Regions from separate parts of the Corynebacterium sp. MSK006 genome, predicted to be linked through region 1. Evidence: riboswitches for the same ligand, from Rfam matches in the RefSeq annotation. Region 1 holds a riboswitch; each other region holds the start of a gene.

Region 1 (10,113 bases):
CCGCGGGCGTCCTCGCTCATGCGCTGGGCGATCTCACCGCGCAGCGCGGACTCCGCGCCGCGGCGGCGGATGAACGGCAACGCCCAACCGAGCGCGAGGCAGGCGACGAGCACCACGACGGCACCCGCACCCGCCGCCGGGTCGACGACGGCCCAGATGAGCGCGGCGACGGTGGCGATGGCCGCGCAGATGGTCGGCGAGATCGTGTGGGCGAAGAAGACCTCGATGACGCCGATGTCTCGGGTGGCGACCGCCATCACCCGCCCGCCGGCGGCCCCGCCGGGCGCGGCACCGCGGGCGACCAGCGCGTCGTAGAGGCCGACGCGCATGTCCGCGAGCAGGCGGAACGCCGCCGAGTGGCCGCAGACCTGCTCGGCCCAGCGGCAGCCGGCGCCCACCAGGGCGAAGAAGACCATGCCGAGGATGAAGCCGCCGAGGCCGAAGTCCGGGCGCGTCGAGTAAACCCAAGCCGGGAAGATGATCAGCCCCGCGGTGCCGGACTGGGAGAGGACACGGAAGACGGAGCAGGCGGACAGCCGCCCGCCGGCGCGGGTGGCCAGACGGAGAAGTCGGGCGATCATCAGTGGGCCTCCTCGCTGGAACGGGCCGCGTCCAGGAACGCGGCGGGGTCGGTCAGCTCGCCGTCGACGACGGCGACCACGGCGTCGGCGTCCGCGGTCTCGCTGACCCGGTGGGTGACCTCGATGATCGTGGCCCCCGTCGACTTCGCCGTCGCGCGCACCGCGGCGGCGGTGCCCCAGTCGAGGTTCGCGGTCGGCTCATCGAGGAGCAGCACGCCGGCGCCCTGCAGCAGGCCGCGGGCGATGGCCACTCGGACGGTCTCGCCGCCCGAGAGTGCGCGGCGCTCGGAGATCGGCTGGTCGAGGTCGAAGTCGAGCCCGACGGCCTCGGCGACCTCGCGAAGACGGGCCGGAGGGTACCCGTGACCTGAGAGATCGAGGTTCTCCGCCAGCGTTCCGGTGAAGAGCACCGGCCGCTGCGGGACGTAGCAGCACACGGCGGCGAGCTCCTCGCGCGAGGCCGCCCGCCCGTCGACGAGGACCTCGCCCTCGACGGACAGCAGGCCCCCGAGAGCGAGCAGCAGAGTCGACTTGCCCGACCCGCTCGGCCCCACCACCGCGAGGTGCGAGCCGGCGGGAACCTGCAGGTCAGAGACTCCGAGCACGGTGCGCTCGCCGCGGTCGACGCGCAGGTCACCCACGGTGACGGAGGGCGCGGCGGTGAGCTGCGGGACGTCGGCAATCTCGGGCTGCGAGGAGGTGCCCAGCAGCGCCCGGATCTTGCGCAGCGAGGCCTTGCCGGACGCGCCGGTGTAGAACGTGCGGCCCATGTCGTTGACCGGCACGATGACCAGGCGCGCGAGCAGAACGCAGGCCAGCGCCTGGGCGGGGGAGAAGGTCCCCGAGCGCAGCAGGACGAGGCCCGAGGCGGCGGCGACGGTCATCGTGGCCAGGCCGAACGCGCCGTCGGTGACCAGGATCATGACCTGGTTGCGGTAGAGCAGCCCCATGACCTTGCTGCGCATGTGCTCGGCGAGCCCGGCGATCTGGGCGCGGCGCTGCGCGGTCGCGTCGAGGATCAGCGCGCTGCGCAGGCTGCGCACGCCGGCCAGGAACGCGCCGGCGAGCATGCCCGAGGACCTCCCGTAGGCGGCGCCGGCACCCTTGAGGCCGCGTACGGCCCAGGCGACGAGGATCGGCACCATCAATGTAGTGAGGAGCAACAAACCGGCGACGGGCCACGAGAGGCCGAGGCCGATGAGAAGGAGGACGCACAGCGGGGCGACGGCGGCGGCGACGAGAGGCCCGAGGAAGGTGACCGTGTAGACGGAGGCCTTCTCGGCGGCCGCGGTGGCGGCCTGGATGAGGTCGGCGTCGTCGTCGCGGTCCAGCTCGAGGTTCGCGGCGGCGAGCTCGGTACGCCAGCGGCGTTCCTGGGCGGCGCGCAGGCGGTCCGGCAGGATCTGTTCGAGCGCGGCCATCGCCACGGCGAGCGCCAGGACGACGGCCGCGACGGTCACGCGGGTCGGGTCGGCGCCGTGGTCGATTATCGAAGCGCCGGCAAGGATGACGCCGCCGAGCGCGGTGATACGCGCGGTGATGACTCCGGCGAGGAGCCATCCGAAAGTGGGAATGTCGTGCACGGAAGTCAGTGTAACCTTAGTTCGTTGCTGCTCTGTAACGGCGCTCCGGCGCGGTGGCACTCACGGGCTTCTGCGGTCGGATATTCCGTTTATTTTTGTCACAGTGACGTAACGCGGGTGAGTGTCCGGTCGTGGGCGAGTGGGGCATCTGGGGCCGTTTTCGGGGTTTCCGGGAGATTGACGACGTCCCAGTGGCCCGCGCGGGCGGTTCCGTGTCGGGTTGGCGGGTTCGAAGGGCTGAGGCGATGTCTCGGGGCGGATGGGATGGAATGGAGCGAGGCGCGACTGAGGCGGGCGGGAGCGCGTTGAGTGCCGGCGTTCAGTGCCCGGAATGCCGGCAGGCGCCAATCACCGCACGTAGAAGACCCACTCTCCATAATGGTCCGATAATGTACATTATGTCATTTCGGCTTGGTGGCCGCTCTCCGCCCAGTACCATGACCGTCACCACGATCTGCGGGATGACGGTGCCGGCCAGATACGCCGGGACCGTCGCAAGGCCCAGCATCCGCACCAGAGCCGAGAACGCGGCCCCGCCGGCCATCTGGATGAAGAAGAACAGTCCCGCGGCCACGCCCGGGTAGTCGAGCTCGAGGCCCAACAGGCCCGCCTGGGTGAACGGGATCGTCGCCCCGACGCCGATGAAGGTGACCGCCATCGCCACGACGACGGGCACGGGGCGCTGCGTGACACCGAGCGCCGCGAGCACGAGCGCGCCGGCGACGCCCACCGCGCCGGGGCCCAGCCCGCGGACGACCGCCCGGGAGGCGTCGGAGGAACGCTTAACCAGCATGCTGCCCGAGAGATACCCGAGCGCCGGCACGGCCATCAGCGCCCCGTAGGCCACCGGCGACTGCCCCATCAGGTCCTGCAGGATCGTCGTCGAGGAGCTGACGAACCCGAAGTAGGTCATCCACACCAGCGAGGTCGCGCCCGCGTACCAGCGGAAACTCCCGTTCGTGAGCGCCTGGCCGATGGCCGCGGAGAACTGACGCGGCGAGGGCAGGCGCGGGTTGTCCGCCCCTGCCCCGCCGAGCATGAGCATCAGCGGGGACGAGAGCCACGGCGAAGACGGCCAGCACCAGGAAGAGCGCCCGCCAGTCGAGCACCTGGGCCGCCAGTCCCCCGACCAGCGGCGACAGCGACGGCGTGAGCGAGATGACCATGGACATCGAGGTCAGCACGCTGATCCGGCGGTCGGCCGGGTAGCGGCGCTGCACGATGATCCGGCACAGCACCGTCGTCGACGTCCCGCCCAGGGCCTGGACGAACATGCTCACCGCGTAACCGACCATGTAGACGGTCAGCGTGGCCTCGACGGCGGCGACCGAGGTGCCCAACTCCCCCGCGATCGCCGTGTTCGACGGGTTGGCCAGCGTCAGCCCGAGCTGCGGGACCATGACGACCAGGAGCAGGATCCAGGCCGCCTGAGGCGGTGTGCGGTTCGGGGCCACGCTGCGACCCTCCCTTTGCCGGGAATATGGGACGGGCGTCACACTAGCACCGCGGCGCCGGCGCGAGACCCGCGACCCGCGGGAGGACCCGGGCGCCTCTCCCTAACCTCTCCCCTGACTCTCCCCCGGTGTCCGCCGAGCCGAGCGGTCACATTCCGGTGCCGACCGCTAAACTGACTGCATGGCTGAAGAGCGCGAGAATCTGACCTACGAACGATTCGGGACCGCGGTGCGCGAACTCGCCCGCCAGGTGCTCGAGGAGTACCAACCCGACGTCATCCTCTCCATCGCCCGCGGTGGCCTGCTCATCGGCGGCGCCCTCGGCTACGCGATGGACATCAAGAACGTCTCGGTGATCAACGTCGAGTTCTACACCGGCGTCAACGAGCGCCTCGAGCAGCCCGTGATGCTCCCCCCGACCCCGAAGGCCGTCGACCTGACCGGTATGAAGGTCCTCATCGCCGACGACGTCGCCGACACCGGTGAGACGCTGCGCCTGGTCCAGGACTTCTGCGCGGCCACCGTCGCCGAGTCGCGCACCGCGGTCATCTACAAGAAGCCCCACTCGGTCATCGAGCCGGACTTCGTGTGGAAGGAGACCGACCAGTGGATCAACTTCCCCTGGTCGGTCCTGCCCCCGGTCACCTCGGACGTCGAGAAGCCGTAGCTCCTCAAGCGCCCGGCGTGATCCGGTCCTCGAGGTCCGCCGGGCCGATCTTGCCGGCCTGCGAGTCGGCGATGGTCTCGAGCGCCGTGCCCACGGAGTCCCAGGTGTTCCAGTTGAGCACGCCGCGCACCTCGTGGCCGTCGAGGTAGTAGACCACGGCGGCGGTGTGGGCGTCGTTCCAGAACTCCCGGGTCTGAAGCTGCGTGTCCAGCAGGCCGACGGCCTCGTAGCCGTCGTCGAAGAGGTCCGAGAAGAACATTGGGGTGTCCGTGTACTCGGTGTGCGTTCCGGCCATGTTCGCCCCGGCCGTCTTGCCGGTGCCGCCGGCGTTCACCACGTGCTCCACGCGGCGGCGCCCGAAGAGCCCGTCCGGGAAGGCGGCGATGTCGCCGGCCGCCCAGACGTCGACGGCGCTGGTCGCCATGGTCGCGTCCACGCGCACCCCGCCCGCGGCGGTCTCCAGGCCCGCGTCGGCCGCCAGCTCGACGGCGGGTTCCGCGCCCAGGGCGAGCACCACGACGTCGGCAATCACCGTGCGTCCGTCCTCGGCGAGGACGGTCGGGCGCTCGGGGTCGGCGACGTCAATCTTCTCCGCGCGGAAGCCGGACTCGAGGGTGATCCCCTTGCCGCCGTAGACCTCGGAGACGTGCGTGGCGATCGAGTCGGGCAGCATGTGGGCGAGCAGCTTATCGTCCGGGAAGCAGAGCGTGACCTCGGCGCCGACGGCGCACAGCCCCGCCGCGAGCTCGGAGCCGATGTAGCCGCCGCCGACGACGGCGACCTCGGTGCCCTCGCTGACCAGCGAGCGCAGGGCGACAAAGTCCTCGGTCTCGCGCAGCGTGAGCACGCGCGGGCTCTCCGGCTGTCCCGGCAGGCGCCGCGCCCGGGAGCCGGTGGCCAGCAGGAGCCGGCCGTAGGAGATCTCGCGCCCCTCGACGGTGACGGTGTGGCGCTGCGGGTCCAGCGCGGTTGCGCGCGCGTCATTGACGACGGTCGCGCCCGTGCGCTCGGTGCCCAGGTAGACGTCGGCGAGTTCCTTGTCGGGGTTCATCCAGAGCGTCTTCGAGAGCGCCGGGCGGCCCACCGGCGGGTGCTGCGAGCCGTTGACGACGAGCACCTCGGTTTCGGGGGCGGCGTCGAGGATGGCGCGGACGGCGGCGTCGGCTGCCTCGCCCCCGCCGACGATGACGTGCGGGTAGGAGTCCTTCAGCTGTGAGACATCGGTCATGGGACCGAGTGTAGGCGCACCTCAGCGCCGGCCGCGGCGGTGGCGGTGCACGGCGGTCAGCTGCACCAGGTCGAGCATGCCGAGGTCGACGAGCGCGCGGCGCAGCGCGAACTGGTAGCGCCACAGACGCCGGAAGACGGCGTCGAAGCCCTCGGCGGCGGCCTCGCGGTGGTGCGCGGCGAAGGTCTCCTCCTGCAGGCGCAGGGTCTCGCCGAGGTGCGAACCGAGGTGACGCTCGGCGAGGACGCGCAGCGCCGAGCCGCGATCGAAGCGTCGGTAGAGGTCGGTCAGCAGCGGGTAATCGAGCGCGGGCCACAGGTAGGCGCGCAGCGGGTCGAGCGCGCGGCGGGCCGTCGCCGTGGTCTTGTCGGTGGCCACCACGGTCTGCATGGCCAGGCGCCCGCCGGGGGCGAGCAGGTGGTCGACGGCGGTGAGGAAGGCCGGGCGGTCCCTGGCGGAGAGCTGCTCGTAGCGCTCGACGGAGACGACGGCGTCGTAGCGGCCGCGCCAGCCGACGGGCACGGCGGAGTCGATGAGCTCGGTGGCCACGGAGTCACGCACGCCGGCCAGGGTGAGCTGCTCGACGGTGGCCTCGAGGTGGGCGCGGTCGGCGGTGAGCGTGTCGACGGTCGCGCGGCGCTCGGCGGCGGCGACGGCGAGCGTCGAGCCGGTGCCCGGGTACTCCAGCAGATGGGTGCCGGGGTGGCAGTCCACGGCGTCGAGCAGGAGCTCGAGCGCGCCGCGCTGGGCGGGGCCGAGGTCCGGGCGGGCGACGTCGACGGGCGCGGAGTGCTCGGTGACGTCGACGAAGTGGCGGGCGGGCTCGTCGCCGTGCCCGGCGCCGCGCACGAAGGACTCCACGGCGGTGCGCACGGTCGTCGGCACCCCGGAGCTGAAGGCGCCCGCGGCGAAGGTGACCTGGTCGCCGGAGCTGAACTTGACCAGCTCGGCAGGCAGCTCGGCGCCCTGGTAGTCGCCGGGCTCGACGCGGGGGCGCGCGCCAACGGCCGGGCGGTAGCCGGCCGAGACCAGGGCGCGCAGGACGGACGAGAGGTCGTCGGCGCGCCACTCCCCCGCCATAAAGGACTCGGCCAGCCCCAGCCAGCCGGAGGCGCCCAGGCGGGCGAAGAGCTCCTCGTGCTCGACGACGAGGTCCGGGGAGCCGGCGGGGTCGAGGGAGAGGCCGGCCTTCGCGCAGGCGTCGGCGAAGCGCGCCTCCGCGCGGCGGGCCCGGATGCGGGCGGCGGTGCCGACGGGGACGCGGGCGACCCCGGGCCAGCGGCCGGGGTCGATGCTCTCGAGATGCTCGCTCGTCATGACGTGTCAGAGGTTACCCGGCGAGAGGCCCGCCACGCGTCCGGCGCGCGCGTGTGACCCCACCGGGGTGTCGCGGGAGTGAGGTGGGTCTATCATTACGCCGTGCATGAAAGCTGAACCAGAGGAGCATTGCCGCATGACTGAACAGCCGTACCGCCCGGCCGGCGGCCGCCACCACGTCGTCATCATCGGATCGGGCTTCGGCGGCCTGTTCGCCACCCGCGAGCTCGATGGGGCGAACGTGGACGTGACCTTGATCGACCGGAACAACCACCACCTGTTCCAGCCGCTGCTCTACCAGGTGGCCACGGGCATCCTGGCCTCCGGCGAGATCGCGCCGCAGACCCGCCAGATCCTGGCGAAGCAGGACAACGCCTCGGTGGTCGAGGGCGAGGTCGTCGACGTCGACACCGAGAAGCAGACCGTGACCACCGTGCTCGGCGACTACCGCCGCACCTACGAGTACGACTCCCTGATCGTCGCCGCCGGCGCCGGTCAGTCCTACTTCGGCAACGACCACTTCGCCGAGTTCGCCCCGGGTATGAAGACCATCGACGACGCCCTCGAGATCCGCGCCCGCGTGGCCGGTGCCTTCGAGCGCGCCGAGCAGACCGACGACCCGGCCGAGCGCGAACGCCTGCTGACCTTCGTCGTCGTCGGCGCGGGCCCGACCGGCGTGGAGCTGGCCGGCCAGCTCGCCGAGATGGCCCACCGCACCCTGGCGGGCGCCTACCGCAACTTCTCGCCGAACTCCGCGAAGATCGTGCTGCTCGACGGCGCGCCCCAGGTGCTGCCGCCCTTCGGCAAGCGCCTCGGCCGCAAGGCCCAGCGCCAGCTCGAGCGCCTCGGCGTCGAGGTCAAGCTCAACGCCATGGTCAACAACGTCGACGAGAACTCGGTGACCTACCACTCCGGCGACGCCGACCACACCATCGAGACCTACACCAAGATCTGGTCCGCCGGCGTGGCCGCCTCCCCGCTGGGCAAGCTCATCGCGGACCAGGCGGGCGCCGACGTCGACCGCGACGGTCGCGTGCAGGTCAACGACGACCTGACTGTGGGCGACCTGGACAACGTCTTCGTCGTCGGCGACATGATGGGCAAGGACCGCCTGCCGGGCGTGGCCCAGGTGGCCATGCAGGGCGGCGAGTACGCCGCCGAGCAGATCGCCGCCGAGGCCGCGGGCCGCGACAAGTCCGCCCGCGAGCCCTTCGAGTACTTCGACAAGGGCTCGATGGCCACCGTCTCCCGCTTCTCCGCCGTGGTGAAGATGGGCAACGTCGAGGTCGCCGGCTTCATCGGCTGGGTCCTGTGGCTGGCGGTGCACGTGATGTACCTCGTCGGCTTCCGCAACCGCTTCGTCGCGGCCTTCTCCTGGGGCCTCAACGCGATCTCGCGGCACCGCTGGAACCTGGCGACCACCTCGCAGCAGATGCACGGGCGCACCGCCCTGCGAAAGCTGACCGAGCTGTTCGACCCGAAGGACACGGACAGCCCCATCGAGGTGCGCGACTCCGCGCAGTACCCGAACCTCTGACCCGGAGGGACGTTGTGCGCTGCTAGGGTGGCGTCCAAGACAACGGGGTGCCCCGCCAGGGGCTGAGAACACACCCGTGGAACCTGCTCTAGCTCGCACTAGCGGAGGGATTGTCTCCTCGACGCGCGCGGGCCGGGGCCTTCGATTAGGAAGGACACCGCCCATGGCCAGCACACAGATCCCCACCGTCCTCGCGATCGCGGGGACGGACCCCACCGGGGGCGCGGGACTCCAGGCCGACATCAAGGCGATCAGCGAGACCGGGGCGTTCCCGCTGAGCGTGGTGACCTCGCTGGTCGCCCAGAACACCTGCGGCGTGCGCGAGGTGCACACCCCGCCGGTCGAGTTTCTCCTCGCCCAGCTCGACGCCGTCTTCGACGACGTGCGCGTCGACGCCGTCAAGATCGGCATGCTCGGCACCGCCGAGGTCACCGAGGCCGTGACGGACTACCTGGACGCCCACCCCGTCAAGACGCTGGTGCTCGACCCCGTCATGGTGGCCACCAGCGGCGACCGCCTGCTCGACTCCGCGGCCGAGGCCGCACTGCGCGAGCTGTGCCGCCGCGCCACCGTGATCACCCCCAACCTTCCCGAGCTGGCCGTCCTGGCCGGGGAGCCCGAGGCGCAGGACCTCGACGCCGCCGCCGCGCAGGGGGCGAGGTTGGCCGCCGAGCTGGGCTGCGCGGTCGTCGTCAAGGGCGGGCACCTCAGTGAGGAGCGCGCCGACAACGTCTGGGTCTCCCCCGACGGCGCCACCCACCCCGCGCCCACGGCGCGGGTGGCCACGCGCAACACGCACGGCACCGGCTGCTCGCTGTCCTCCGCGCTGGCCGGGCGCCTGGCCGCCGGCGACGAGCCCGCGGCCGCCCTGGCCTGGGCGACCGGCTGGCTGGCCGAGGCCATCGGCTACGCCGACGCACTCGGCATCGGCACCGGCAACGGGCCCGTCGACCACACGCACCGCTCGCGGCGCCTGGCCGCCGCGGCGTCGACCACGCCGTGGCCGGAGCCAGCCGCCGTCCCGGAGGTGCTCGAGACCCCGGAGGACCTCGACGCGCTGGCCGCAGAGGGACTCGAGGCGCGCATCGCCGCCGTCGGTCCCTGGACCGCCGCGCTGTGGCGGGCCGCCGCCGGGGTGGCCGAGGCCGCGACCACCGGCGAGTTCGTGCGCCGGCTCACGGGCGGCTCGCTGGCCGAGGCCCAATTCGACTTCTACCTGCACCAGGACAAGCTCTACCTGGACGACTACTCCGAGGCGCTGGCCGAGGTGGGCACGCGCACCCCCACGGGCGAGGACCGGCTGGCCTGGTTCCACGACGCCGCGGAGACCATCGAGACCGAGGCCGCGCTGCACCGCGCCTGGTTCCCCGAGGGCGGCGCCGACGCCGAGGACCCCTCCCCCGTCACGCTCGGCTACACCAGCTTCCTGCGCGCCACCGTGCGCTCCGAGGAGCCGTGCGTCGGCGCCGCCGCCGTGCTGCCCTGCTACTGGCTCTACTCGGAGATCGGGCTGCGCATGGCCGACCACATCCGCGCCGACCACCCCTACCGCGCCTGGCTGGAGACCTACTCCGACGAGGGCTTCATCACGCAGACGAAGGCCGCCATGGCCCGCGTCGAACGCGCCCTGGCCGCGGGCTCCCCGCGCGGGCGCGCGCGGGCCGTGCGCGCCTTCCTGAACTCCTGCCACTGGGAGCGGGAGTTCTTCGACCAGGCGTCCCGAGCCTGACCTGCGGCGACGCACGG
Region 2 (10,113 bases), on a different contig from region 1:
GAACAAGGAGCACCCGGACGAGGAGGTCACCCTCTCCGAGCTCGCCGGCGAGGCCGACGCCCAGCGTGAGACCCTCGTGCAGTCCCTGCAGGCCGGCAACACCGACTACGACGTGATGGCCCTCGACGTCGTGTGGACCGCCCAGTTCGCCGCCAACCAGTGGCTCGCCCCGCTGACCGGCGACCTCGAGGTCGACACCTCCGAGCTGCTCGACGCCACCGTCGAGTCCGCCACCTACAACGACACCCTGTACGCGCTGCCGCAGAACACCAACGGCCAGCTACTCTTCCGCAACACCGAGATCATCCCGGAGGCGCCCACCGACTGGGCCAGCCTCAAGGAGTCCTGCAAGCAGGCCGAGGAGGCCCAGGTCGACTGCCTGACCCTGCAGCTCAAGCAGTACGAGGGCCTGACCGTCAACACCGCCGGGTTCATGGCCGGCTGGGGCGGCTCCGTGCTCGAGGACGACGGCAAGACCCCGGCCGTCGACTCCGACGCCTCGAAGGAGGGCCTGCAGGCCCTGGTCGACGGCTACGAGGACGGCACCGTGGCCAAGGACTCCACCGCCGCCACCGAGGAGGAGACCAACCTGGCCTTCACCGAGGGCAAGACCGCCTACGCGGTGAACTGGCCGTACATGTACGCCAACTCCGAGGAGGACGGCTCCGCCGTCGCCGGCAAGGTCGAGGTCCAGCCCCTGGTGGGCAAGGACGGCGTGGGTGTGTCCACCCTCGGCGGCTACAACAACGGCATCAACATCAACTCCGATTACAAGGCCACCGCCCGCGACTTCATCGAGTTCGTCGTCAGCGAGGAGAGCCAGCGCTCCTTCGCCGAGGCCTCCTTCCCGCCGGTGCTCGCCTCCATTTACGACGACCAGGAGCTCATCGCCGAGCAGCCCTACCTGCCGGCGCTCAAGGAGTCGCTGGAGAACGCCAAGCCGCGCCCGGTCAGCCCGTTCTACGACGCCATCTCGAAGGCCATCCAGGACAACGCCTACGCCGCCGTCAACGGTGACGCCGACGTGGACAAGGCCACCGCGGACATGAAGGCCGCGATCGAGAACGCCTCGGCGGAGTAACCCAGCGTGTCCGGGTCGACAGCCGTACCGCACGGTGGCGGGGACGGTGCCGGCGGGACCGCGGGTTCCGCCCGCGCCGCAGGTGGGGTGACCACCGCGGAGCGCCCCTCCCCCACCGGAACCCGTAAGTCCGGCCGGACCGGCGCGCGCCGCCAGGCGCGCGTCCAGGCGCGCAACGCCGCCTGGCTGATCGCCCCGGCCATGATCGTGCTGGCCGTGGTCATCGGCTACCCGATCGTGCGCGCGGTCTGGCTGTCGTTCCAGGCCGACAAGGGGCTCGACCCCGAGACCGGCCTGTTCACCGAGGGCGGCTTCGCCGGCCTCGACCACTACTTCTACTGGCTGACCCAGCGCTGCTCCGCCGGGGTCTGCCCGCCCGGCGTCATCGCCACCGACTTCTGGCCGGCGGTGCGCATCACTCTGTTCTTCACCGTGGTCACCGTGGCCCTCGAGACGGTCCTCGGCGTGATCATGGCGCTGGTGATGAACCGCGAGTTCCGCGGCCGCGGTCTGGTCCGCGCCGCCGTGCTCGTGCCCTGGGCGATCCCCACGGCCGTCACGGCCAAGCTCTGGCAGTTCATGTTCGCCCCCGACGGCGTGGTCAACGCGACGCTGGGCACCGACATCGCCTGGACCACCGACCCGTGGGCCGCACGCACCGCCGTGATCATCGCCGACGTCTGGAAGACCACGCCGTTCATGGCGCTGCTCATCCTCGCCGGCCTGCAGATGATCCCCAAGGAGCTCTACGAGGCCGCCCGCGTCGACGGTGCCTCGGCCTGGCAGCGCTTCACCCGCATCACCTTGCCGCTGGTGCGCCCGGCGCTGATGGTGGCCGTGCTTTTCCGCACCCTCGACGCGCTGCGCATGTACGACCTGCCGGTGATCATGATCTCCGGGTCCTCGAACTCGCCGACCGCCACGGTCTCCCAGCTGGTGGTCGAGGACATGCGCCAGGGCCACTTCAACTCGGCCTCCGCGCTGTCCACCCTGATCTTCCTGCTCATCTTCGCCGTGGCGTTCGTCATGATCCGCTTCCTCGGCGCGGACGTCTCCGGCACCCGCAACCTGCCCGGCGGCAAAAGCCGGGCCCGGGGCCTGCGCGGGCTGCGCGAGCACTTCGGCCGCGGGCGTGCGGGGTCCGCCGGGGTCGGAGCGCGCGGCGGTGACGCCACGCGCGACGGTGACGCGATGCGCGACGGCGACCCACGCGACGTCGGCAATCGAGGCGACCACGACGTGGAAGGCGGTGCGCGATGAGCAAGACGCGTTCGTTCATCGGCAACTACCTGGGCCTGATCTTCATTCTGATCTGGGGGCTCGCGCCCTTCTACTGGATGGTCGTCACCGCGCTGCGCGACCCGTCGCACACGTTCGACACCACCCCGTGGCCCACGCACGTCACGCTGGACAACTTCCGCGATGCGCTGGCCACGGACAAGGGCAACGACTTTTTGGGCGCGATCGGCAACTCGCTGCTGATCTCTGCGACGACGACCGCGCTGGCCGTGGCCGTGGGCGTGTTCACCGCCTACGCGTTGGCCCGGCTGGACTTCTCCGGCAAGGGCATCGTCACCGGCATCGTCCTGGCCGCCTCGATGTTCCCCGGCATCGCGCTGGTCACCCCGCTCTTCCAGCTCTTCGGTGACCTCGGGTGGATCGGCACCTACCAGGCGCTGATCATCCCGAACATCTCCTTCGCGCTGCCGCTGACCGTCTACACGCTGGTCTCCTTCTTCCGCACCCTGCCCTGGGAGCTCGAGGAGGCCGCGCGCGTCGACGGCGCCAGCCGCGGGCAGGCCTTCCGTAAGGTGCTGCTGCCGCTGGCCGCCCCGGCGCTGTTCACCACGGCGATCCTGGCGTTCATCGCGACCTGGAACGAGTTCATGCTCGCCCGCCAGCTGTCCACGACCGACACCGAGCCGGTGACCGTGGCGATCGCGCGCTTCTCGGGCCCGAGCGCCTTCGAGTACCCGTACACCTCGATCATGGCCGCCGGCGCGCTGGTCACGATCCCGCTGGTGATCATGGTGCTGTTCTTCCAGCGCCGGATCGTCTCCGGGCTGACCGCGGGCGGGGTCAAGGCGTGAGTTCGGAGGATCAGGCCGGGGGCGGGGATGCGTCCGGGGGCGGGCCCGGCTCCCGTCCCGGGTCGAGCGCTGGGTCTGGTCCTGGGGCGGGCCCCGGGCCTGGCCCGGGCGCGTCCGAGAGCCGGCGGCGGGCCCTGGTCTGGGACACCGCCTTGGGCTTCGTCGGGTTCCTGACCGCGCTGGCTGTCCTGCAGGCCGTGCTCAACGTCTTCCGGGCCGATCCCGCGATCTGGCCCGGGCTCTTCGCGCTGGTGATGGTGCTGGCGACCTGGCTGGTCTGGAAGGGCCGGGCGCGGTACTCCGACTGAGGGAGCGGGCGCCCGGTCGGGGCGGAATCGAGGTTGCGCTGAGGCTGGATCGGGCCCCGAACCGGGCCCAGACCGCGGCTGGGCCGGCCTGCGCGGGGGCTTTTACCGGGTCCCGGTCGGTAAAGCTGATTTGGCCTCCACAAAACCCCAGGTCGCAGGATCGGCCAAAATTGGTTACCGACCCGCGGTCGGTAAATCCGCACCGCACATGGCCGACCAGAGACCGAAAACCGGTGTCCCGGCCCCACCGCTCCCCTACCGGAGCCCGTTCATCCGACCTGCCGGGCCCGAATCCGGTCGATGTAGCCGGCCAGATCCGGCAACCACCTCTCGGGCTCATGGAGCATGCCGGCGGTGAGCACGATGACCGTCCAACCGGCGCTCTGGATCTCGTGGCGGCGGGCGAAGTCCTTGTCGCGTTGGCGGCGTTTCAGGTGGTGCTCGCCGTCGTAGAAGTTCGCGATCTTCAGCTCCGCGCAGCCGACGTCGGCGACCGAGATCAACCGGTCGCTCACCCGGATCTTCAACTGCGTCGTCCAGGTGCAGTCCTTCCCCTTGAACACGGTGACGGCCTGGAGCCTGGTCGTGGTCTCGGGCACCGACTCCGCACCGGCATCAGCCAACCGCAGCACCGAATCGAGCCTGCCGGCGGCGATGAACGGACTCGCGCACGCGCGGAACTCCTCGGGACCGATCTGCCACACATGCATGAACCGGTCCGCGACCTGCACCGCACGCACCAGGTCCGGATCCAGACCGGGTACCTCCGGCACAGGCCAGCGATGGGTTCCGAGCAGGGCTGACCGGATGCAGTGCAGGGCGGTCATCATCGGCGGCGCAACCCTGACCTGCAGGTCCCACAGCGTGGTCGACCACGTCAGCCCCGTCATGTCCCGCCGCAGGAGCGTGGGCTCGAGGCTGTGTCGGGCCACCCGCTTGTCGCCGCCCCGGTTGAAGAGGACGGTGTCGGCCGAGTCGCTGAACTCGGGTACGCCTCAGAGCATCGCGGCGCTCCACACCGCGGCGACCGCGCGCGGGCGGATGGACAGGTGGGCGTAGATCCGGTCGACGGCGGGGACCCAGTACTTGATCCGGCGCGGATGGGCCTCGCCCTGCGACATCACCAACTTGTCGTTGCGGGCGGACTCGGCCGGGACGCACAGGTCCGGGGAGGCGAGCCGGAAACGTCGGGCAAACTCCTCCGCTGGCTCCGACGGATACACCGTCGTCTGGAAGGCAGCCTCCACGACCTTGCCGCGACACGGCACAGGCGCCTGCCGGTGCAGGTCATCTCCCTGCAGGTGGTGGGACAGGCGCCTGTCAATCTCGGTGCCGCGGTAATCCACGACGACGGTCCTCTCGTTCGGCATACTCGTCTCAACCTGTTGGACCGACCGGACCGGTCAATCGGTTCCCGGAACACCCCGGACCCCACAGGAAACATCTGCCCCAGGGGTAACCACACCCCCGTTGACAGATCAGGCGCACATTCATAATCCAGCACGCTATTATCTTGCTCTAAGCCCTTTGTCGCGCCACACAACAGGATTCTGAACATGAAGTTCCGCATGAACCGCAAGTCCGCCATCGCGGTGTTCACCGCCGCCGCGACCGCCTCCACCCTGCTCACCGCCCCGCAGGCCAACGCCGCCGAGGTGACCTACCACAAGGACGCCCAGCGCTGCACGATCGTCTACGACCAGGCCGATCACGACCGCTACGCCGAGCTCGAGGGCAAGCGCTTCCAGGCCCAGGCCGACGTCTTCTACGACGCCGTTCCAGGCCTCGAGGAGATCGTCCGCCCCGCCGCCGAGCAGGGCCGTCTAACCCTCCGCGCCGGGGACTTCGGCAAGGCCAATGACCTGGTCAAGGAAAACGGCTACAGCGATCCGTGGACCATTGTGCCGACCGCCGCCCTACGCCTGCAGCGCGAGGCGAACAAGGAGCACACGTCCTCCCTGGAGAAGGGCGAGTGGGGCGTGGACAAGACCAACATCGCCCTGGAGCTGACCGGCCTCAGCGACGCCCTCAAGGGCAACATCGAGGACTTCAACGCCACGGTCAACACCACCGACAAGACGCTGCAGAACCGCCTGGTCGTCGCCTACCGCACCGCGACCGTCGAGCTCGACGGCCCGCGCAAGGACGCCCTGCGCAAGTGCGCCTCCGCCGGCGCGGACGACGACGCCATCCTCAGCGCCGCGAGCATCTCCTCCGGCGACGAAAACAGCAAGCTCAACGAGGGCCTCGAGCAGGCCAAGAAGATCGGCATCGGCGTCGGCGTCGGCGCCGCCCTCTTCGCGCTGCTGATGCTCATCGGCTCCTTCTCCCCGGTCTGGTACCCGGAGCTGCAGAAGGCCATGAACCGCTAACCGGCTCCTGAAACGTCGGCCACGGCCGGCGGCCACCGGCGGCACCCGCACCCACCCCGACCCCACCGCCGAAGCTGTGACGACGCTAACTTCGGGTCCAGTGACACGGGGTGCTTTCCCCTTAGGGGGAAGGCTGAGATGGCACCCGTCGAACCTGATCCAGTCAATACTGGCGAAGGGATGTCCGGTCCTCGCACGCGGGCGACGCGCCCACGAGCACTTCGACGCCCCGGTGACCACCGTGGTCAACAACGCCCTGGTCGACTTCTCCTTCGACGGCGACGCCCGCCCGAAGGCCGAGGACATCACCGCCGGGCGTTTCGACGCCCAGTTCTCCGGCGCCGTCCACGGTGCGCTCAACACCATCCAGCTGGCCGTGCCCGACTTCGAGAAGGCCGGCTTCGGCCGCGTGGTCAACATCGGCACCGACCTCTTCCAGGCCCCCTCGGTGCCCTACCACGACTACACCGCCGCCAAGGCCGCGCTGCTGTCGCTGACGCGCACCTTCTGCAAGGACCTCGGCCCGAAGCACGTGACCGTCAACATGGTCTCCGGCGGCCTGCTGCGCACCACCGACGCCTCGGCGGTCACCCCGGAGGAGGTCTTCGACATGATCGCCGCCGGCACCCCGCTGGGCTCGGTGACCACCCCCGAGGAGTTCGCCGACACCGCCGTCTTCTTCGCCTCGCCGCTATCGCGCGCGGTGACCGGCCAGAACCTGCTGGTCGACGGTGGGCTAGTGATGGGCTGACGAGCCGACGCACCGGGCCAGCGGGCGCCCCGGACCCGCTGCGCAGGTAGTGCGGCGTCAGCGCCCGAGGCGGGCGAGGATACGCCGCCAGGCGATGCGCGTGGCCGAGTGCGGCAGCGCGAGCACCTCGCGCAGGTAGGTGTCCCGGCGCTGGGCCTTGGGCGTGGGCGCCGGGATCACCTCGACGGGGATGCCCAGGTGCCAGGCCCACAGGCGGGCGCGGCGGGCGTGGTAGTTGCTCGTGACCACGATGAAGCCGCCGGCGTCCGGGAAGAGCCGGCGGGCGTGCTCGAGGTTTTCGTTGGTGGAGGTCGCCAGCGGCTCGGCGACGATGCGCGCCGGATCGACCCCGGCCTGGCGCAGGTCGCGGGCCATGACGTCGGACTCGCCGCGCCCGGAGACCACGACGGGCACGCCGGGGTGCTCAGCAGCCACCGCGGCGGCGATGCGCAGGCGGGCGGCCAGCACAGGCTGGGCCCGGCCGCCGTCGGTCTTGGAGCCGAGCACCAGGATCGGCCACTGCGTCGCCCGGCTCACGCGGTCCCGCTCACTCGCCGAGCAGCCGCTTCTTCAGCGCGGCGTCCTTGTCCAGCACGCCGTCGGCCATCTCCTGCTGGTAGGCCTCCATCTTCTCGGCCAGCGCGGGGTCGCCGGCGCCGAGGATGCGCACGGCCAGCAGCCCCGCGTTCTTCGCCCCGTCGACGGAGACGGTGGCCACCGGCACGCCGCCGGGCATCTGGACGATAGACAGCAGCGAGTCCAGCCCGTCGAGGTTCTTCAGCGCGCGCGGGATGCCGATCACCGGCAGCGGGGTCGCGGCGGCGACCATGCCGGGCAGGTGGGCGGCGCCGCCGGCGCAGGCGAGGATGACCTTGAGCCCGCGCTCGCGGGCGGTCTTGGCGTACTCGAGCATGCGGTCCGGGGTGCGGTGGGCGGAGACGACCCCGACCTCGAAGGGCACGCCGAACTGGGCGAGCACCTCGGCGGCGGGCTGGACGGTGTCCCAGTCGGAGTCCGAGCCCATGATCAGGCCGACGACAGGTTGCATGGTGAAGGTTCCTTCCTTCGGGGTTCAGCGGTCAGTTTCGGGGGGGGGGCAGGTTCCGGTGGCCGGGCGCGCGGGCTCGGCGGGGCTCAGGCCTCGCGGTAGCCGTCGGCCCACACGGCGTGCACCAGGAAGTGCGCGGCCAGCTGGGCCTCGCGGCGCACGGCGCCGAGATCGGAGCCGGTGACGTTGACGTGGCCGAGCTTGCGCCCGGGCCGGTGCGACTTGCCGTAGAGGTGGATCTTGGCGTGCGGGAAGCGGCGCCACACGGCGTTGACGCGCTCGGTCAGCGGCATCTCGGGCGACTCGTCGGCACCGAGGGTGTTGACCATGACGGTGTGCGGGGTGACCAGCTCGGTCGAGCCAAGCGGCATGTTGAGCACGGCACGCAGGTGCTGCTCGAACTGGCTGGTCACGCAGCCGTCCTGGGTCCAGTGGCCGGTGTTGTGCGGGCGCATGGCCAGCTCGTTGACCACCACGCGCGGCGCCCCCTCGGGGCCCTCGGCCTCGAAGAGCTCGACGGCCAGCACGCCGGTGACGTCCAGCTCGCGGGCGATGGTCTCGGCCAGGGTGCGGGTGCCGCGCTCGATGTCGACGGGCAGCCCGGGCGCCGGGGCGACGGCCTCGTGGCAGATGCCGTCGGCCTGCACGGACTCGACGACGGGCCAAGCGACGCACTCGCCGCTGCGGTTGCGCGCGACCATCGCGGACAGCTCGCGGGTGAAGGGTACCTTCTCCTCGGCCATCAGCGGGACCTCGTCGCCCAGCAGCTTCTCCGCCAGCTTCTTCAGGTCCTCGAGGTCCCCGGGGAACCACACGCCGTGGCCGTCGTAGCCGCCGCGCGTCGCCTTCAGGCAGACGGCGCCGTCGACGCGCTCGAAGAACTCCACGGCGTCGTCAATCGACTCGATGGCCGCGAACGGCGGCACGGGCAGGCCGAGCTCGTGGAGGCGGCGGCGCTGCTCGAGCTTGTCCTGGGCAAAGATGAGCGCCTCGGGGCGCGGCTCGACGACGACGCCGCGGTCGAGCAGGGTGCGCAGGTGCCGGTTGGGCACGTGCTCGTGGTCGAAGGTGACGGCGTCAGCCCCCTCGACGGCGCGCTCGAGGTCGGCGAGCTCGTGGTAGTCGCCCTGGACGCAGTCGGCTGCGACCTGGGCGGCGGAGGCGTCGGGGGCGCCGGCGAGCAGGCGCACCGACTGGCCGAGCTCGATGGCCGCGGTCTGCATCATGCGCGCGAGCTGACCGTCGCCGATGACGGCGACGGTGGGCGTTCCGGGGGCGTGGGCGTGGGGGTTTCCGGAGTCAGTCACGGTGCTCATCCTAGTGCGCGGCCCGATTGCCGACGCCGCCCCTCCCCCACGTGGGCGGCCCTGGCGCGGCGTGGGTGCGCTGCGGCGTCGGCGCGTGCGCGCTCACGCCGCCCGCCCGGCGCGGGGTGTCAGCGCAGGCGTTCGCGGATGAGTCCGACGACCTTGCGCGTGTGCGCGACGCGCTCGAAGACGAGGGGGCGCTCGTAGCCGCGCACCATGAGCGAGACGGTGCCGCGGCGGCGCCGGTTGGCGTCGAGGACGTCCGCGAGGCGGATGCTGCCGGTGCGCGCGGTCAGCTTGGCCGGGCGCACGCGGATCCGCCGGTCGGTCAGCTGGAAGAGCTGGTGGCGGGCGCGCAACAGCGGCAGCAGCAGGCGCCAGGCCAGCAGGATCGCCCACACGCCGACGATGCCGTTGCGCACGTCGACGCTGACGGTGCCCGCACCCGGGCCGTCGAGGTAGCCGACGGCGATCCAGGCCAGGGCCGTGATCAGGACGCACTCGAGCACGGCGAAGGTCAGCGAGCCCAGCGGGGCGCTCAGGTCGACGATGAGCCGCTCGGGGCGCCGCGCCCGGGGCGCCGGCGCGGCGTGCGGGTCGCGGCCGGGCGTCACTGGCCGGGCCGCCAGGGTCGCAGGTGGGTGACGTCGCCGGCCGAGAGGGTGCGGTGGATGCCCTGGTCGTCGACGACGACGAGCTCGCCGTCCTCGGCGATGCCCTCGGCCACGCCGTAGATGGTGTCCGAGGGGGTCTCCACGCGCACGGCCTGGCCGATGGTGCCGCTGGCGGCGCGGTAGTCGGTCAGCAGCTGCGGCGAGCCGGACTCCCACTGGCGCACGCGGCGCTCGAGGGCGGTGAGCACGGCGACGGCGACGGCCTCCATGCCCTCACCCGCAAGGAGGTCGTTCTCGATGGCCAGCGAGGTCGCGGTGGGCACCGGCAGGTCCTCGGGCGCGATGGAGACGTTCAGCCCGCAGCCGAGGACGATGCGCGGGTGGTCCTCGCCCAGGCCGTCGGCCTCGGCGAGGATGCCGCAGACCTTCTTGCCGCGCACGAGCACGTCGTTGGGCCACTTCAGCTTCGAGCCGGCCACGACGTCGGAGAAGGCCAGGCCGGCGGTCAGCGGCAGCAGGCCGAGCCTGTCGAGGACCTCGGA
Region 3 (10,113 bases), on a different contig from region 1:
GACTCGCCGACGATGGCCACGGACTGGCCCGGGTAGACGGTCAGGTTGAAGCCGCGCACGGCCTCGACCACGCCGGTCGAGGAGGTGAAGGAGACGTGGAGGTCGTCGACCTCGAGCAGCGGGGTGTCCGGGTCCCGCCTCGTGATCCCCTCGGGTGCGGTGCGCGTGGTGTACTCACTGTCGATCGGGTGGCTCATCGCTGCCTCGCCTTCGGGTCCAGGGCGTCGCGAACGACGTCGCCCATCATGATGAAACTCAGCACGGTCAGCGCCAGCGCGATGGCCGGCCAGAACAGCACCATCGGCTGCGTGCGCAGGGAGGCCTGCGCCGCCGAGATGTCGCCGCCCCAGGAGACCACCGTCGGCGGCAGGCCGATGCCCAGGAAGGACAGCGTGGCCTCGGCGACGATGAAGGTGCCGAGCGCGACCGTGGCGTAGACGATGATCGGGGCCGCGGCGTTGGGCAGGATGTGCGAGCGCAGGATCGACATCCGTGAGGCGCCCAGGGCGCGGGCCGCGGTGACGTACTCCTCGTTCTTGACGCTCATCACCGCGCCGCGGGTGATACGCGCGATGTTGGTCCAGCCGAAGAGCGCCAGGACGACCACGACCGTGATGATCGTGCGGTGTTCCTTGAACATCTGCATGACGACGATGGCGGCCAGCACCAGCGGCACGGCGAAGAAGATGTCGGTCAGGCGCGACAGCAGGGTGTCCAGGAAGCCGCCGAAGAAGCCGGCGGCCGCGCCGATCGCGGTGCCCAGGATGACCACCGCGACGGTGGTCAGCACGCCGACGGACACCGAGGCGCGCGCGCCGTGGACGGTGCGCGAGTAGATGTCGCAGCCCTGGCGGTCGAAGCCGAAGGGGTGCCCGGAGCTCGGCCCGGCCAGGGAGTTGGCCAGGTCGCAGGCGCGCGGGTCGGTACCGGAGAACAGCCCCGGGAAGGCCGCGGTGACCACGGCGAGCAGGATGAGCACCGCGGAGATCCAGAACAGGGGCCGGCGGCGCAGGTACTGCCAGGCGACGACCCACTGGGAGGCGGGCGCGGACTCGTCGGCGACGGCGTCGACCGCGCCGAGGCCCGCCTCGTCGCCGTGGGCGATGAAGTGCTCCTGGCCGCGGCGGGCGGTGAAGAACTGCTCGTCGGCGGCCGGGGCGCCGGCGTGGACGCCGGCGTCGGCGCCGCGGGCGTCGGTCTCGGGAATGTCGTGGCGGTCAGGCATAGCGGATCCTCGGGTCGAGCACGGCGTAGATGAGGTCGACGAGCAGGTTGGCCACGATGTAGACGATGACCAGGACGGTGGTGAAGGAGACGACCGTGGTCGGCTCGCCCTTCAGGATCGCCTGGTAGATCGCGCCGCCCACGCCGTTGATGCCGAAGATGCCCTCGGTGACGATCGCGCCGCCCATCAGGGCGCCGAGATCGGCGCCGAGGAAGGTCACCACCGGGATCAGCGAGTTGCGCAGGACGTGGCGGACCATGACCTGCCCCTTGCCCAGGCCCTTGGCCCGGGCCGTGCGCACGTAGTCGGCGCGCAGGTTCTCCGAGACGGACTGGCGTGTCAGGCGCAGCACGTAGGCGAAGGAGAGCGCGCCGAGGACGACGGCCGGCATGAGCAGGGAGATGAAGTCCTCATGGTTGCCCACCGTCACCGGCAGCAGGTCCCACTTGACGCCGACGACGAACTGGAGCACGAAGCCGATGACGAAGGAGGGCACCGCGATGACGAACAGCGAGACGACCAGGACGGTCGAGTCGAAGATCCCGCCGCGGCGCATGCCCGCGAACAGGCCGAAGGCGATGCCGAAGACCGCCTCGAAGATCAGTGCCATCACCGCCAGCTTGATGGTGACGGGGAAGGCGTTGGCCATCGCCTCGGAGACGGGGCGACCGGAGAAGGTCGTGCCGAAGTCGAGGGTCACGATGCCCTTCAGGTAGAGCAGGTACTGGACGAGGAACGGCTTGTCGAGGTTGTACTCGGCGGTGATGCGCTCCCGCGCGGCGTCAGACAGCCCGCGATCCCCGCCGAGTGCCTCGACGGGGTCTCCGGGCATCAGGAACACCATCGCGTAGAGCAGCAGGGTCGCCCCGAAGAACACGGGGATCATCTGCAGCAGCCGCCGACCGGTGTAGCGGAGCATGGTCGACCTTTATCGCGGGGGTGTTACTTCTTGGTGATCTGGTAGTAGAGGGGCACGGACTTCCAGGAGAAGACGACGTTGTCGACGTTCTCCGAGTAGCCGCCGACGGTGTTGGCGTACCACAGCGGGATGGCCGGCAGATCCTGGAGCAGGATCTCCTGGGCCTCGTTGTAGGACTTGTTCGCGGACTCGGCGTCGGTGGCGCCGGCGGCCTGACGCAGCTTGTCGTCGAAGGCCTTGTTGGCGTAGTCGCCGTCGTTGGAGCCGCCGTTGATGGCGTAGAGCGGCTCGAGGAAGTTGCCCAGCGAGGGGTAGTCGGCCTGCCAGCCGGTGCGGAAGCCGCCCTTGATGGTGCGGTTCTCGATGTCGTCGCGCAGGGTCTTGAAGTCCGGGGTCGGCGCGCCGTTGGCGTCGATGCCCAGGTTGTTGCGCAGCTGGTTGGTCACCGCGTCGACCCACGCCTGGTGGCCGCCGTCGGAGTTGTAGCCGATGGTGAACTCACCGGAGTACGGGGAGATCTCGTCGGCCTTCTTCCACAGCTCCTTGGCCTTCTCCGGGTTGAACTCGAGGACCTCCTTGCCCGCGAGCGAGTCGGAGTGGCCCGGGATGACCGGAGAGGTGAAGTCGGTCGCCGGGGTGCGGGTGCCCTGGAAGATCGTGTCGGTGATCTCCTCGCGGTCGATGGCCATCGACAGCGCCTCGCGACGCAGCTTGCCCTCCTCACCGGAGAAGTGCTCCTCGTTGGAGTTGATGGTGAACGACTGGAAGATCGCGACCGGCTTGTTCACCGAGCGGTCGCCGAGCTCCTGCTCGTAGCTGGAGAAGGCGCTGTCCGGCACGGCGTCGAGGACGTCGAGGTTGCCGGAGAGCAGGTCGGCGTAGGCCGCGTCCGGGTTGGTGTAGAAGACGAACTGGACGCCGTCGTTCTGGGCCTTGCGGTCGCCGTCGTAGTTCTCGTCGGGCACGACGGTCGCGTCCTGGTTGTGGTTCCAGGACTCCAGCTTGTAGGGGCCGTTGCCCACGGGGTTCTCGCCGAAGGCCTGCATGTCGTCGTAGGCGACCTCGGGCAGCGGGTAGAAGGCGGAGTAGCCCAGACGCGTGGCGAAGTCGGACTCCGGCTGGGTCAGCTCGATGGTGAAGGTGTGGTCGTCCTGGACCTTGAGGCCCTCCATGGACGACGCCCCCTCCTCGAAGCCGAGGATCGGCTCGAAGAAGTACGCGGACTTCTGGGAGTTCTCCACGGCGTAGTTCCACGCCTTGACGAAGCTCTCGGCGGTGACCGGGGTGCCGTCGGAGAAGGTCTCGCCGTCCTTGATCTTGACGGTGTAGTGCTGCGAGTCATCCGACTCGATGGACTCGGCGACGTCGTTGTGGACCTCGCCCTCCTCGTCGTAGTAGACGAGGCCCGAGAAGACCAGGTCGATGATGTTGCCGCCGCCGACCTCGTTGGTGTCGGCCGGCAGCAGCGGGTTCTGCGGCTCGGTGCCGTAGGTGGTCACGTAGTCGCCGCTGCCGCCGTTGTCCCCGTCACTGGAGCAGGCGGCGAGACCGAACACGAGCGCGCCGGCGGAGAGCACCGTCACGATCTTTCTGAGCTTCATGGTGCTTTTCTCTTTCACAGTCATAGGGAGACGGATCGGGATTAGGGAGAATATTACTTTTCGCTGTGACCGGGGGTAAAGACGTTAAAGCCCGTATTCACGTGTTTGTCCGGTTGTGCCCGATTTAGCTGGGAAAATACTGGTAACATCTTTTAACACTTCACACACATACGGGGGTATTTTAATCTAGCTCGCATTCACACCTGCAGAATGCCGCACGTCTCCCCCGGAGCGGCGACCCCGCCACCGCTCCCCCACCCCTTGCCGAGGGCGTGACTGCTCCCCGGGCGCGACAGCTCTCCGGGTGTGACGGCACAGCCGTCACGCCGTCGCGCCGTCACGCCCCCAGGAACCGGAACGTGCCCGCCCACATCGCCGCACCCAGCGCCAACGCCGGGACGATGACGCAGACGGCGAGCAGCGCGGCGTCGGCAATCGAGACCGTCGAGGTGCGCGCCCACGTGCGCTTTCCCGCGCGCCCGAAGCCGCGGGCCTCCATGGCCACGGCGAGCTTCGAGCCGCGGCGCAGGCCGATGACCAGCAGACCGAAGGAGAGCGTGGCCAAGTGGCGCAGGCGGCCACGGTCGGCGATGCCGCGCGCCCGGCGCGCCCGGGACATCGAGACCCAGTCGTCTCGGAAGAGGGTGATCAGCCGGGCGCCGGCGATCGCGGCGATGACGAAGCGCTCGGGAAGGTGCGCGATCTGGGCGAGGCCGTCGCCGAGGTCGGTCGGGTCGATGTGCGCGACGAGCACGACCACCGGCAGCGCGACGGCGCACACGCGCAGCGTGACCGCCAGGGCGAGCTCGAGGGAGTTGTCGGTGACGTGGGCGACGAGGAAGGAGAAGTACTCGTGACCCTGCGGCCGGCCGAAGAGCGCCATCGAGATACCCGCGACGGGGGCGACGGCCAGGATCGGCCAGCCGCGCTTGGCGAGCGTGACGGGCCCCACGCCGCACAGCGGGGCCAGCGCCACCGTGAGCACGAGGGCGACGGCCGCGGAGAGCCAGTCGACGCTGATCAAGAGCGGGGTCGTCATGAGCGCGAGCCCGGCGACGCGGGTGACGGGGTTGGTCTTCGAGACGAGGTTCACGCCCGCTCCCCCGTTCCGGCGCCGACGGTGACGCGGTGGTCGCCGAGGGCGGCGGCGAAGTCCTCGTCGTGGGTCACGGAGGCGACCGTCACCCCCTTGTCGGTCAGCTCGCGCAGCATCTCGACCAGGCGGGCGAAGGTGCGCGGGTCCTGGCCGTAGGTCGGCTCGTCGAGAAGCAGCACCTGCGGGGCGGCGGCCAGCGCGGTGGCCACCGACAGGCGGCGCTTCTCCCCGCCGGAGAGCGTGAAGGGGTTCGCCGCGCGCAGGTGCGTCAGGCCCAGGGCGTCCATGAGCTCCTCGGCGCGGGCGTCGGCCGCCGCGTCGTCGAGGCCGGCCACGCGGGGGCCGACGGCGAGCTCCTCGGCGACGCTGCGCGCGACGAACTGGTGCTCGGGGTCCTGGAAGACGGTGCCGATGCGGCGGGCCAGCGCGGCCGAGCGCCAGGTGTGCGGGGCGCCCTCGACGCCGCGCAGGCGCACCTCGCCGCGCCGGGGCCGGTCGAGGCCGCCCAGGGCGAGCAGCAGCGAGGTCTTGCCGGCGCCGTTGGGGCCGGTGATCACGGTCGAGCAGGCCTCCGGAAGCGCGACGTCCGGGGCCGCGCCCGCGCGGGTGACCAGGCCGCGGCCGGTGAGCACCGGCTCGGCCTGGGCGCGCCCGGGACGCGCCGCGGGCAGCTCGGGGCGGCCGGGCAGCTCGGCGGCGGTGATCTCGCGGACGCCGCCGCCGGCCTTCGGGGCGGCCAGGTGCAGGAAGCGGGAGGCCAGCGGGGCCCACAGCTCGGTGCGGTGCTCGGCGACGATGAGGCCGGCGCCGGTCTCGGCGCACACGCGCTTGACGGCGGCGGCGACGTCGCGGGCGCCCTGCGGGTCGAGGTTGGCCGTCGGCTCGTCGAGCAGCAGGGTGTGCGCGCCCATGGCGATCACGCCGGCGAGTGCGAGGCGCTGCTTCTGCCCGCCGGAGAGCCGGGAGGTCGGGTGGTCCAGCGGCAGGTCGAGGCCGACCAGGTCCAGGGCGCGGCGCACCCGCGGCCAGATCTGGTCCGGGGCCACGCCGAGGTTCTCGCAGCCGAAGGCGACGTCGTCGCCCACGCGCGAGGCGATGACCTGGCTCTCCGGGTCCTGCAGGACCAGCCCGACGGTGCCGTCGGTGTCGATGGTGCCCGTGCGTTCGCCCTCGTCGGCGCCGCCGAGGACCCCGGCGACCGCGGCGAGCAGCGTGGACTTGCCGGCCCCGGAGTCGCCGGTGAGCAGCACGCGCTCGCCGTCGGCGACGTCGAGGTCGACGTGCTCGAGGGCGGGGGTGCTGCGGGTGGCGTGCCGGTAGCCGAAGTCGCGGGCGACGACGCTCACGCGCGGACCTCGCGGCCGGCGGCGAAGCGGTCCAGCGCACCGGTGCGCGCCAGCGCGCGGACCAGGGCGTGGCCGAGCAGGCCCGCGAGGACGGCGCCGGAGACGATCACGCAGCCGGCGTAGATGAGGTTGTACTCCAGGGTCTTGGCCAGGTTGGCCGCGGTGAACAGCTCCAGGACGATCGCGCCGACACCGGCGCCCGCGCCGGCCAGGGCGGCCGAGACCGGCCCGAAGCGGCGGTAGGCGAAGGCGGCGAAGATCAGCTCGGCGCCCAGGCCCTGGGCCAGGCCGGAGTAGACGGTGCCGATGCCCCACTGGTTGCCCAGGGTGGCCGAGACGACCGCGGCGAGCACCTCGACGAACAGCGCGGCGCCGGGCTTGCGGATGACCAGGCCGCCGACGGTGCCGCCGAGCAGCCAGATGCCGATGGCGATGCCGCCCAGACCCGGGGTCAGCGCGTCCATGGTGGTCGTCCAGGCGTAGCCGACGGAGTTCCACACCCAGAAGATCAGGCCGCAGGTCACGCCGAGCACGGCGGCGACGATGATGTCGACCACGCGCCAGTTCAGGCGGCCGGGGGTGTTGTTCTTCCTGTCCCGCTCGTTCTTGTTCTGGGCAGGCTGGACGGGCGCCGCGTTCGCGGCAGGCGTGTTTTCACGCATGGCGGATTCGATCCTTTCCTCGCGCCGGTGCTAACCGGATCAGGTTCTACGGTTCGCCGGGCCTTACCGGCATCTCAGCCCCTGCTTCCGGGGCTCCCGCGGATGACGCGTGTCACAGTAGCAGACCCCCACAAACCGCCCGTCCGTTAGGCTGGACCGCCGTGAGTCTGAATGCACCGACGACGGCGCTCGTCCTGGAGGGCGGCGGCATGCGAGGGGTCTACACCGCCGGGGTGCTCGACGTGCTGCTGGCCAACGACGTGCGGGTCGGCTGGGTCGGCGGCATCTCCGCCGGGGCGACCAACACCGTCGCCTACCTCGACGGCGACCGCGAGCAGCTGCACCGCAACTTCGTCGAGGCCGCCCAGGAGCCCGAGTTCGCCGGCCTGAGCTGGTTCCTGCGCGGCAAGGGGTTCTTCCACTCGGAGTACATCTACGCCGCCGACCGCTTCCCCGAGCGCCCGCGCCCGGAGATCCCCTTCCGCATCGGCGCGGTCGACGCGCAGAGCGGCGAGCACGTCTACTGGTCGGCCGAGGACGTCGACGGCATGGTCGACCTCTTCCACCGGGTGCGCGCCTCCTCCTCGCTGCCGGTGATCATGCCGCCCACCGAGATCGACGGGCGTGAGTACGTCGACGGAGCGCTCGGGCCCTCCGGCGGCATCCCCGTCGACGCCGCCGAGACCGACGGCTTCGAGCGTTTTCTGGTGATCCTGACCCGTCCCCCGGGGTTCGTGCGCCCGCCACTGGGGCACCCCCGGGCGATCCGCGCGCTGCTGCGGCGCCGCCCGGCCGTCGCCGAGCAGCTGCTGACCCGCCACGAGCGCTACAACGCGACGATGGCGCACCTGCGCGAGCTCGAGGCGGCCGGCCGGGCCTACCTCTTCGCGCCCGAGGGCGAGCTGGTCTCCTCCCGGGAGCTCGACGAGGCGCGCCTGAGCGCCGCCTTCGACTCGGCGCGCGCCCAGGCCGAGCGCGAGTGGCCGGCCATCGCCGAGTTCCTCGCCCGCGGCGAGGGCGCTTGAGACGGCGACGGCGCCGGTGGCGGAGACCGCCCCGGCGCCGCGCGCGCACTGAAGTGCGCTAGGCCTTCGATTCCCCGTCCGAGGAGCCGTCGGTTTCCGCGGAACCGTCGGCGGGCTCGTCGGCGGCACCGTCCGAGCCGGCCGCGCCGTCCGCGCCGACCGCACCGGCCACGGTCCCCTCCCCCTCCTCGGGGTCCCAGCTGCCGTCGGTGGCGGCGGAGTCGTTGACCTCCTCGAGGTACTCGCCGGTCTCGTAGTCGTAGCCGACGCGGTTGCCCTCCTCGTCGGTGCGCGCGTACCACTCGGTGTACTCGGCGGCCGTGGAGTCGAAGGCGGCACCGGCGGCGTAGTCCTCGTCGGCGGTGCCCTCGACCGAGAGCGTCCAGTTGTCGCCGTAGTCGCGCACGCCGTGCAGCACGGCACCGGCCAGCGCCTCCTCGCCGAAGCGCTGCCGCAGCGCCAGCGGGTCGCCGCGCAGCTCGCGCAGCAGGGCGAGCATCATCAGGATGAGGATCACCGCGAAGGGCAGGGCGGTCACGGTGACGAAGTTCTGCAGGCCCTGCAGCGCGTTCTCGTTGCCGGCCAGCAGAATCACCGCGGCGATGCCGGCCATGCACACCGCCCAGAAGGCGGTGACCACGCGGTTGGGGCTGGGGTTGCCGCGCTGGCTGAACTGGGAGTTGACCAGCGAGGCCGAGTCGGCGGTGGTGATGAAGAAGACGGCGAGCATGACCAGCACGATCGGCGCGACGATCTGGGCGCCGGGCAGGTGGTCGAGCACGATGAAGAAGATCTCCTCGGCCGGCGGCATGTTGGCCGGGTCGTTGCCGGGCACGATGTCGCCGCTCTCGCGCTGCAGCCAGATGGCGGTGCCGCCGAGGATGGTGAACGCCAGGATGATGATGCTGCCGGGAATGAACAGCACGCCGAGGACGAACTCGCGGATCGTGCGGCCCTTGGAGATCTTGGCCACAAAGACGCCGACGAACGGAGACCAGGAGACCCACCAGGCCCAGTAGAAGGTGGTCCAGCCGGAGAGGAACTCCTGCATGTCCTCGCCCTGGCCCATGTTCGCCGAGAGCGCCTCGGGCAGGGAACCGACGTAGTCGACGACCACGGCCGGGATCATGTTGGCCAAGAAGGCCGTCGGCCCGACGACGAAGAAGAAGATCGCCAGGCCCAGGGCCAGCACGAGGTTGATGTTTGAGAGCCACCGGATGCCCTTGGCGACCCCGGAGGTCGCCGAGGCGATGGTGCCGCAGGTCAGCACGACGATGATGACCAGCGCGACGGTGTTGCCGGTGGTCGACCAGCCGGTGACCAGCTGGAAGCCGGTGCCGATCTGCAGGGCACCCAGGCCCAGGGAGGCGGCGGTGCCGAAGAGCGTGGCGATGATCGCCAGCCCGTCGATGACGCGCGCGGGCCAGGAGTCGGTGTCCTTGTTGCCGAAGAGCGGGGTGAGGATCGAGCTCATCAGCGGCACGCGCCCGCGCCGGTAGGAGACGTAGGCGACGGCCAGGCCGACGACGGCGTAGATCGCCCAGGCGTTGACGCCCCAGTGCAGGGCGGACTGCGCCAGCGCGCCGATGACGGCCTCCTGCGTCGCCGGCTCGTAGGCGCCGGGCCTCGGGCTCAGGTAGTGCGACATCGGCTCGAAGGGACCGAAGAAGATGATGGCGATGCCGATGCCGGCGGCAAACAGCATCGCCGCCCAGGACAGGGTGGAGTACTCGGGTTTCTCGTCGTCGAGGCCGAGCGGGATCTTGCCGAAGCGCGAGAACGCCAGGCACAGCAGCACGATGGCCATGCCGATGGCGACCACGGTGAAGATCCAGCCGAGGTTGACCATCAGCCAGTCGAGCGCGGCGCTGGAGACCTCGAAGACGTTCATCGGGGCGATGATGCCCCAGGCGACGAAGGCGATGATCAGCCCGCCGACGGTGAGCACGATGGGCCGGTCGACGCGGTAGCGGATCTTCTGGTCGTCGACCGAGACACCCGGCACCAGCGCCGGGTGGATGCTGTGCGGGTAGGTCACCTCGCGGAGGAACCGGCGGGCGCGCTCGACGTTGCGGTCCGTGCGCGGCCGGTCCTCCCCGGGCCTGTCCTTCCCTGAGGCGGGTGAGGCTTTCAACTCCACGGAATCGTCCTTTCACTCGGCGGTCAAAATGACGTGAAGCTCATTTGAGGTTACGCGCGGCCGGGCGCATATAACGGCGCGGGGCCCGCGCACCCACCT

Evidence for each region. Region 1 has a riboswitch for thiamine pyrophosphate ahead of QQA02_RS10370 (bifunctional hydroxymethylpyrimidine kinase/phosphomethylpyrimidine kinase). Riboswitches for the same ligand answer to the same signal wherever they lie in the genome.
Region 2: linked by a shared signal. The riboswitch ahead of QQA02_RS10020 (3-oxoacyl-ACP reductase) and the one ahead of QQA02_RS10370 (bifunctional hydroxymethylpyrimidine kinase/phosphomethylpyrimidine kinase) in region 1 are both predicted to bind thiamine pyrophosphate.
Region 3: linked by a shared signal. The riboswitch ahead of QQA02_RS11005 (ECF transporter S component) and the one ahead of QQA02_RS10370 (bifunctional hydroxymethylpyrimidine kinase/phosphomethylpyrimidine kinase) in region 1 are both predicted to bind thiamine pyrophosphate.

Annotation. Positions count from the first base shown of each region.
Region 1 covers NZ_JASPJZ010000020.1:45,936-56,048, reverse strand. The annotation lists gene QQA02_RS10410 (ABC transporter ATP-binding protein) at 1-581, opposite strand, end outside; gene QQA02_RS10405 (ATP-binding cassette domain-containing protein) at 581-2,164, opposite strand; gene QQA02_RS10400 (MFS transporter) at 2,484-3,209, opposite strand; partial or broken gene QQA02_RS11675 (MFS transporter) at 3,232-3,438, opposite strand; gene QQA02_RS10395 (hypothetical protein) at 3,473-3,595, shown strand; gene QQA02_RS10390 (phosphoribosyltransferase) at 3,800-4,285, shown strand; gene QQA02_RS10385 (NAD(P)/FAD-dependent oxidoreductase) at 4,290-5,513, opposite strand; gene QQA02_RS10380 (SAM-dependent methyltransferase) at 5,535-6,830, opposite strand; gene QQA02_RS10375 (NAD(P)/FAD-dependent oxidoreductase) at 6,967-8,367, shown strand; TPP riboswitch at 8,401-8,494, shown strand; gene QQA02_RS10370 (bifunctional hydroxymethylpyrimidine kinase/phosphomethylpyrimidine kinase) at 8,531-10,096, shown strand.
Region 2 covers NZ_JASPJZ010000019.1:24,954-35,066, forward strand. The annotation lists gene QQA02_RS09985 (ABC transporter substrate-binding protein) at 1-1,081, shown strand, start outside; gene QQA02_RS09990 (carbohydrate ABC transporter permease) at 1,283-2,341, shown strand; gene QQA02_RS09995 (carbohydrate ABC transporter permease) at 2,338-3,171, shown strand; gene QQA02_RS10000 (hypothetical protein) at 3,324-3,479, shown strand; gene QQA02_RS10005 (putative endonuclease domain-containing protein) at 3,749-4,369, opposite strand; gene QQA02_RS10010 (hypothetical protein) at 4,475-4,849, opposite strand; gene QQA02_RS10015 (hypothetical protein) at 5,036-5,851, shown strand; TPP riboswitch at 5,948-6,049, shown strand; partial or broken gene QQA02_RS10020 (3-oxoacyl-ACP reductase) at 6,057-6,602, shown strand; gene QQA02_RS10025 (YdcF family protein) at 6,660-7,139, opposite strand; gene purE (5-(carboxyamino)imidazole ribonucleotide mutase) at 7,150-7,650, opposite strand; gene QQA02_RS10035 (5-(carboxyamino)imidazole ribonucleotide synthase) at 7,737-8,966, opposite strand; gene QQA02_RS10040 (hypothetical protein) at 9,086-9,571, opposite strand; gene QQA02_RS10045 (biotin--[acetyl-CoA-carboxylase] ligase) at 9,568-10,113, opposite strand, start outside.
Region 3 covers NZ_JASPJZ010000024.1:8,038-18,150, reverse strand. The annotation lists gene QQA02_RS11035 (dipeptide ABC transporter ATP-binding protein) at 1-197, opposite strand, end outside; gene QQA02_RS11030 (ABC transporter permease) at 194-1,225, opposite strand; gene QQA02_RS11025 (ABC transporter permease) at 1,218-2,144, opposite strand; gene QQA02_RS11020 (peptide ABC transporter substrate-binding protein) at 2,168-3,745, opposite strand; gene QQA02_RS11015 (energy-coupling factor transporter transmembrane component T family protein) at 4,083-4,838, opposite strand; gene QQA02_RS11010 (ABC transporter ATP-binding protein) at 4,835-6,187, opposite strand; gene QQA02_RS11005 (ECF transporter S component) at 6,184-6,849, opposite strand; TPP riboswitch at 6,848-6,958, opposite strand; gene QQA02_RS11000 (patatin-like phospholipase family protein) at 7,011-7,874, shown strand; gene QQA02_RS10995 (BCCT family transporter) at 7,933-10,008, opposite strand.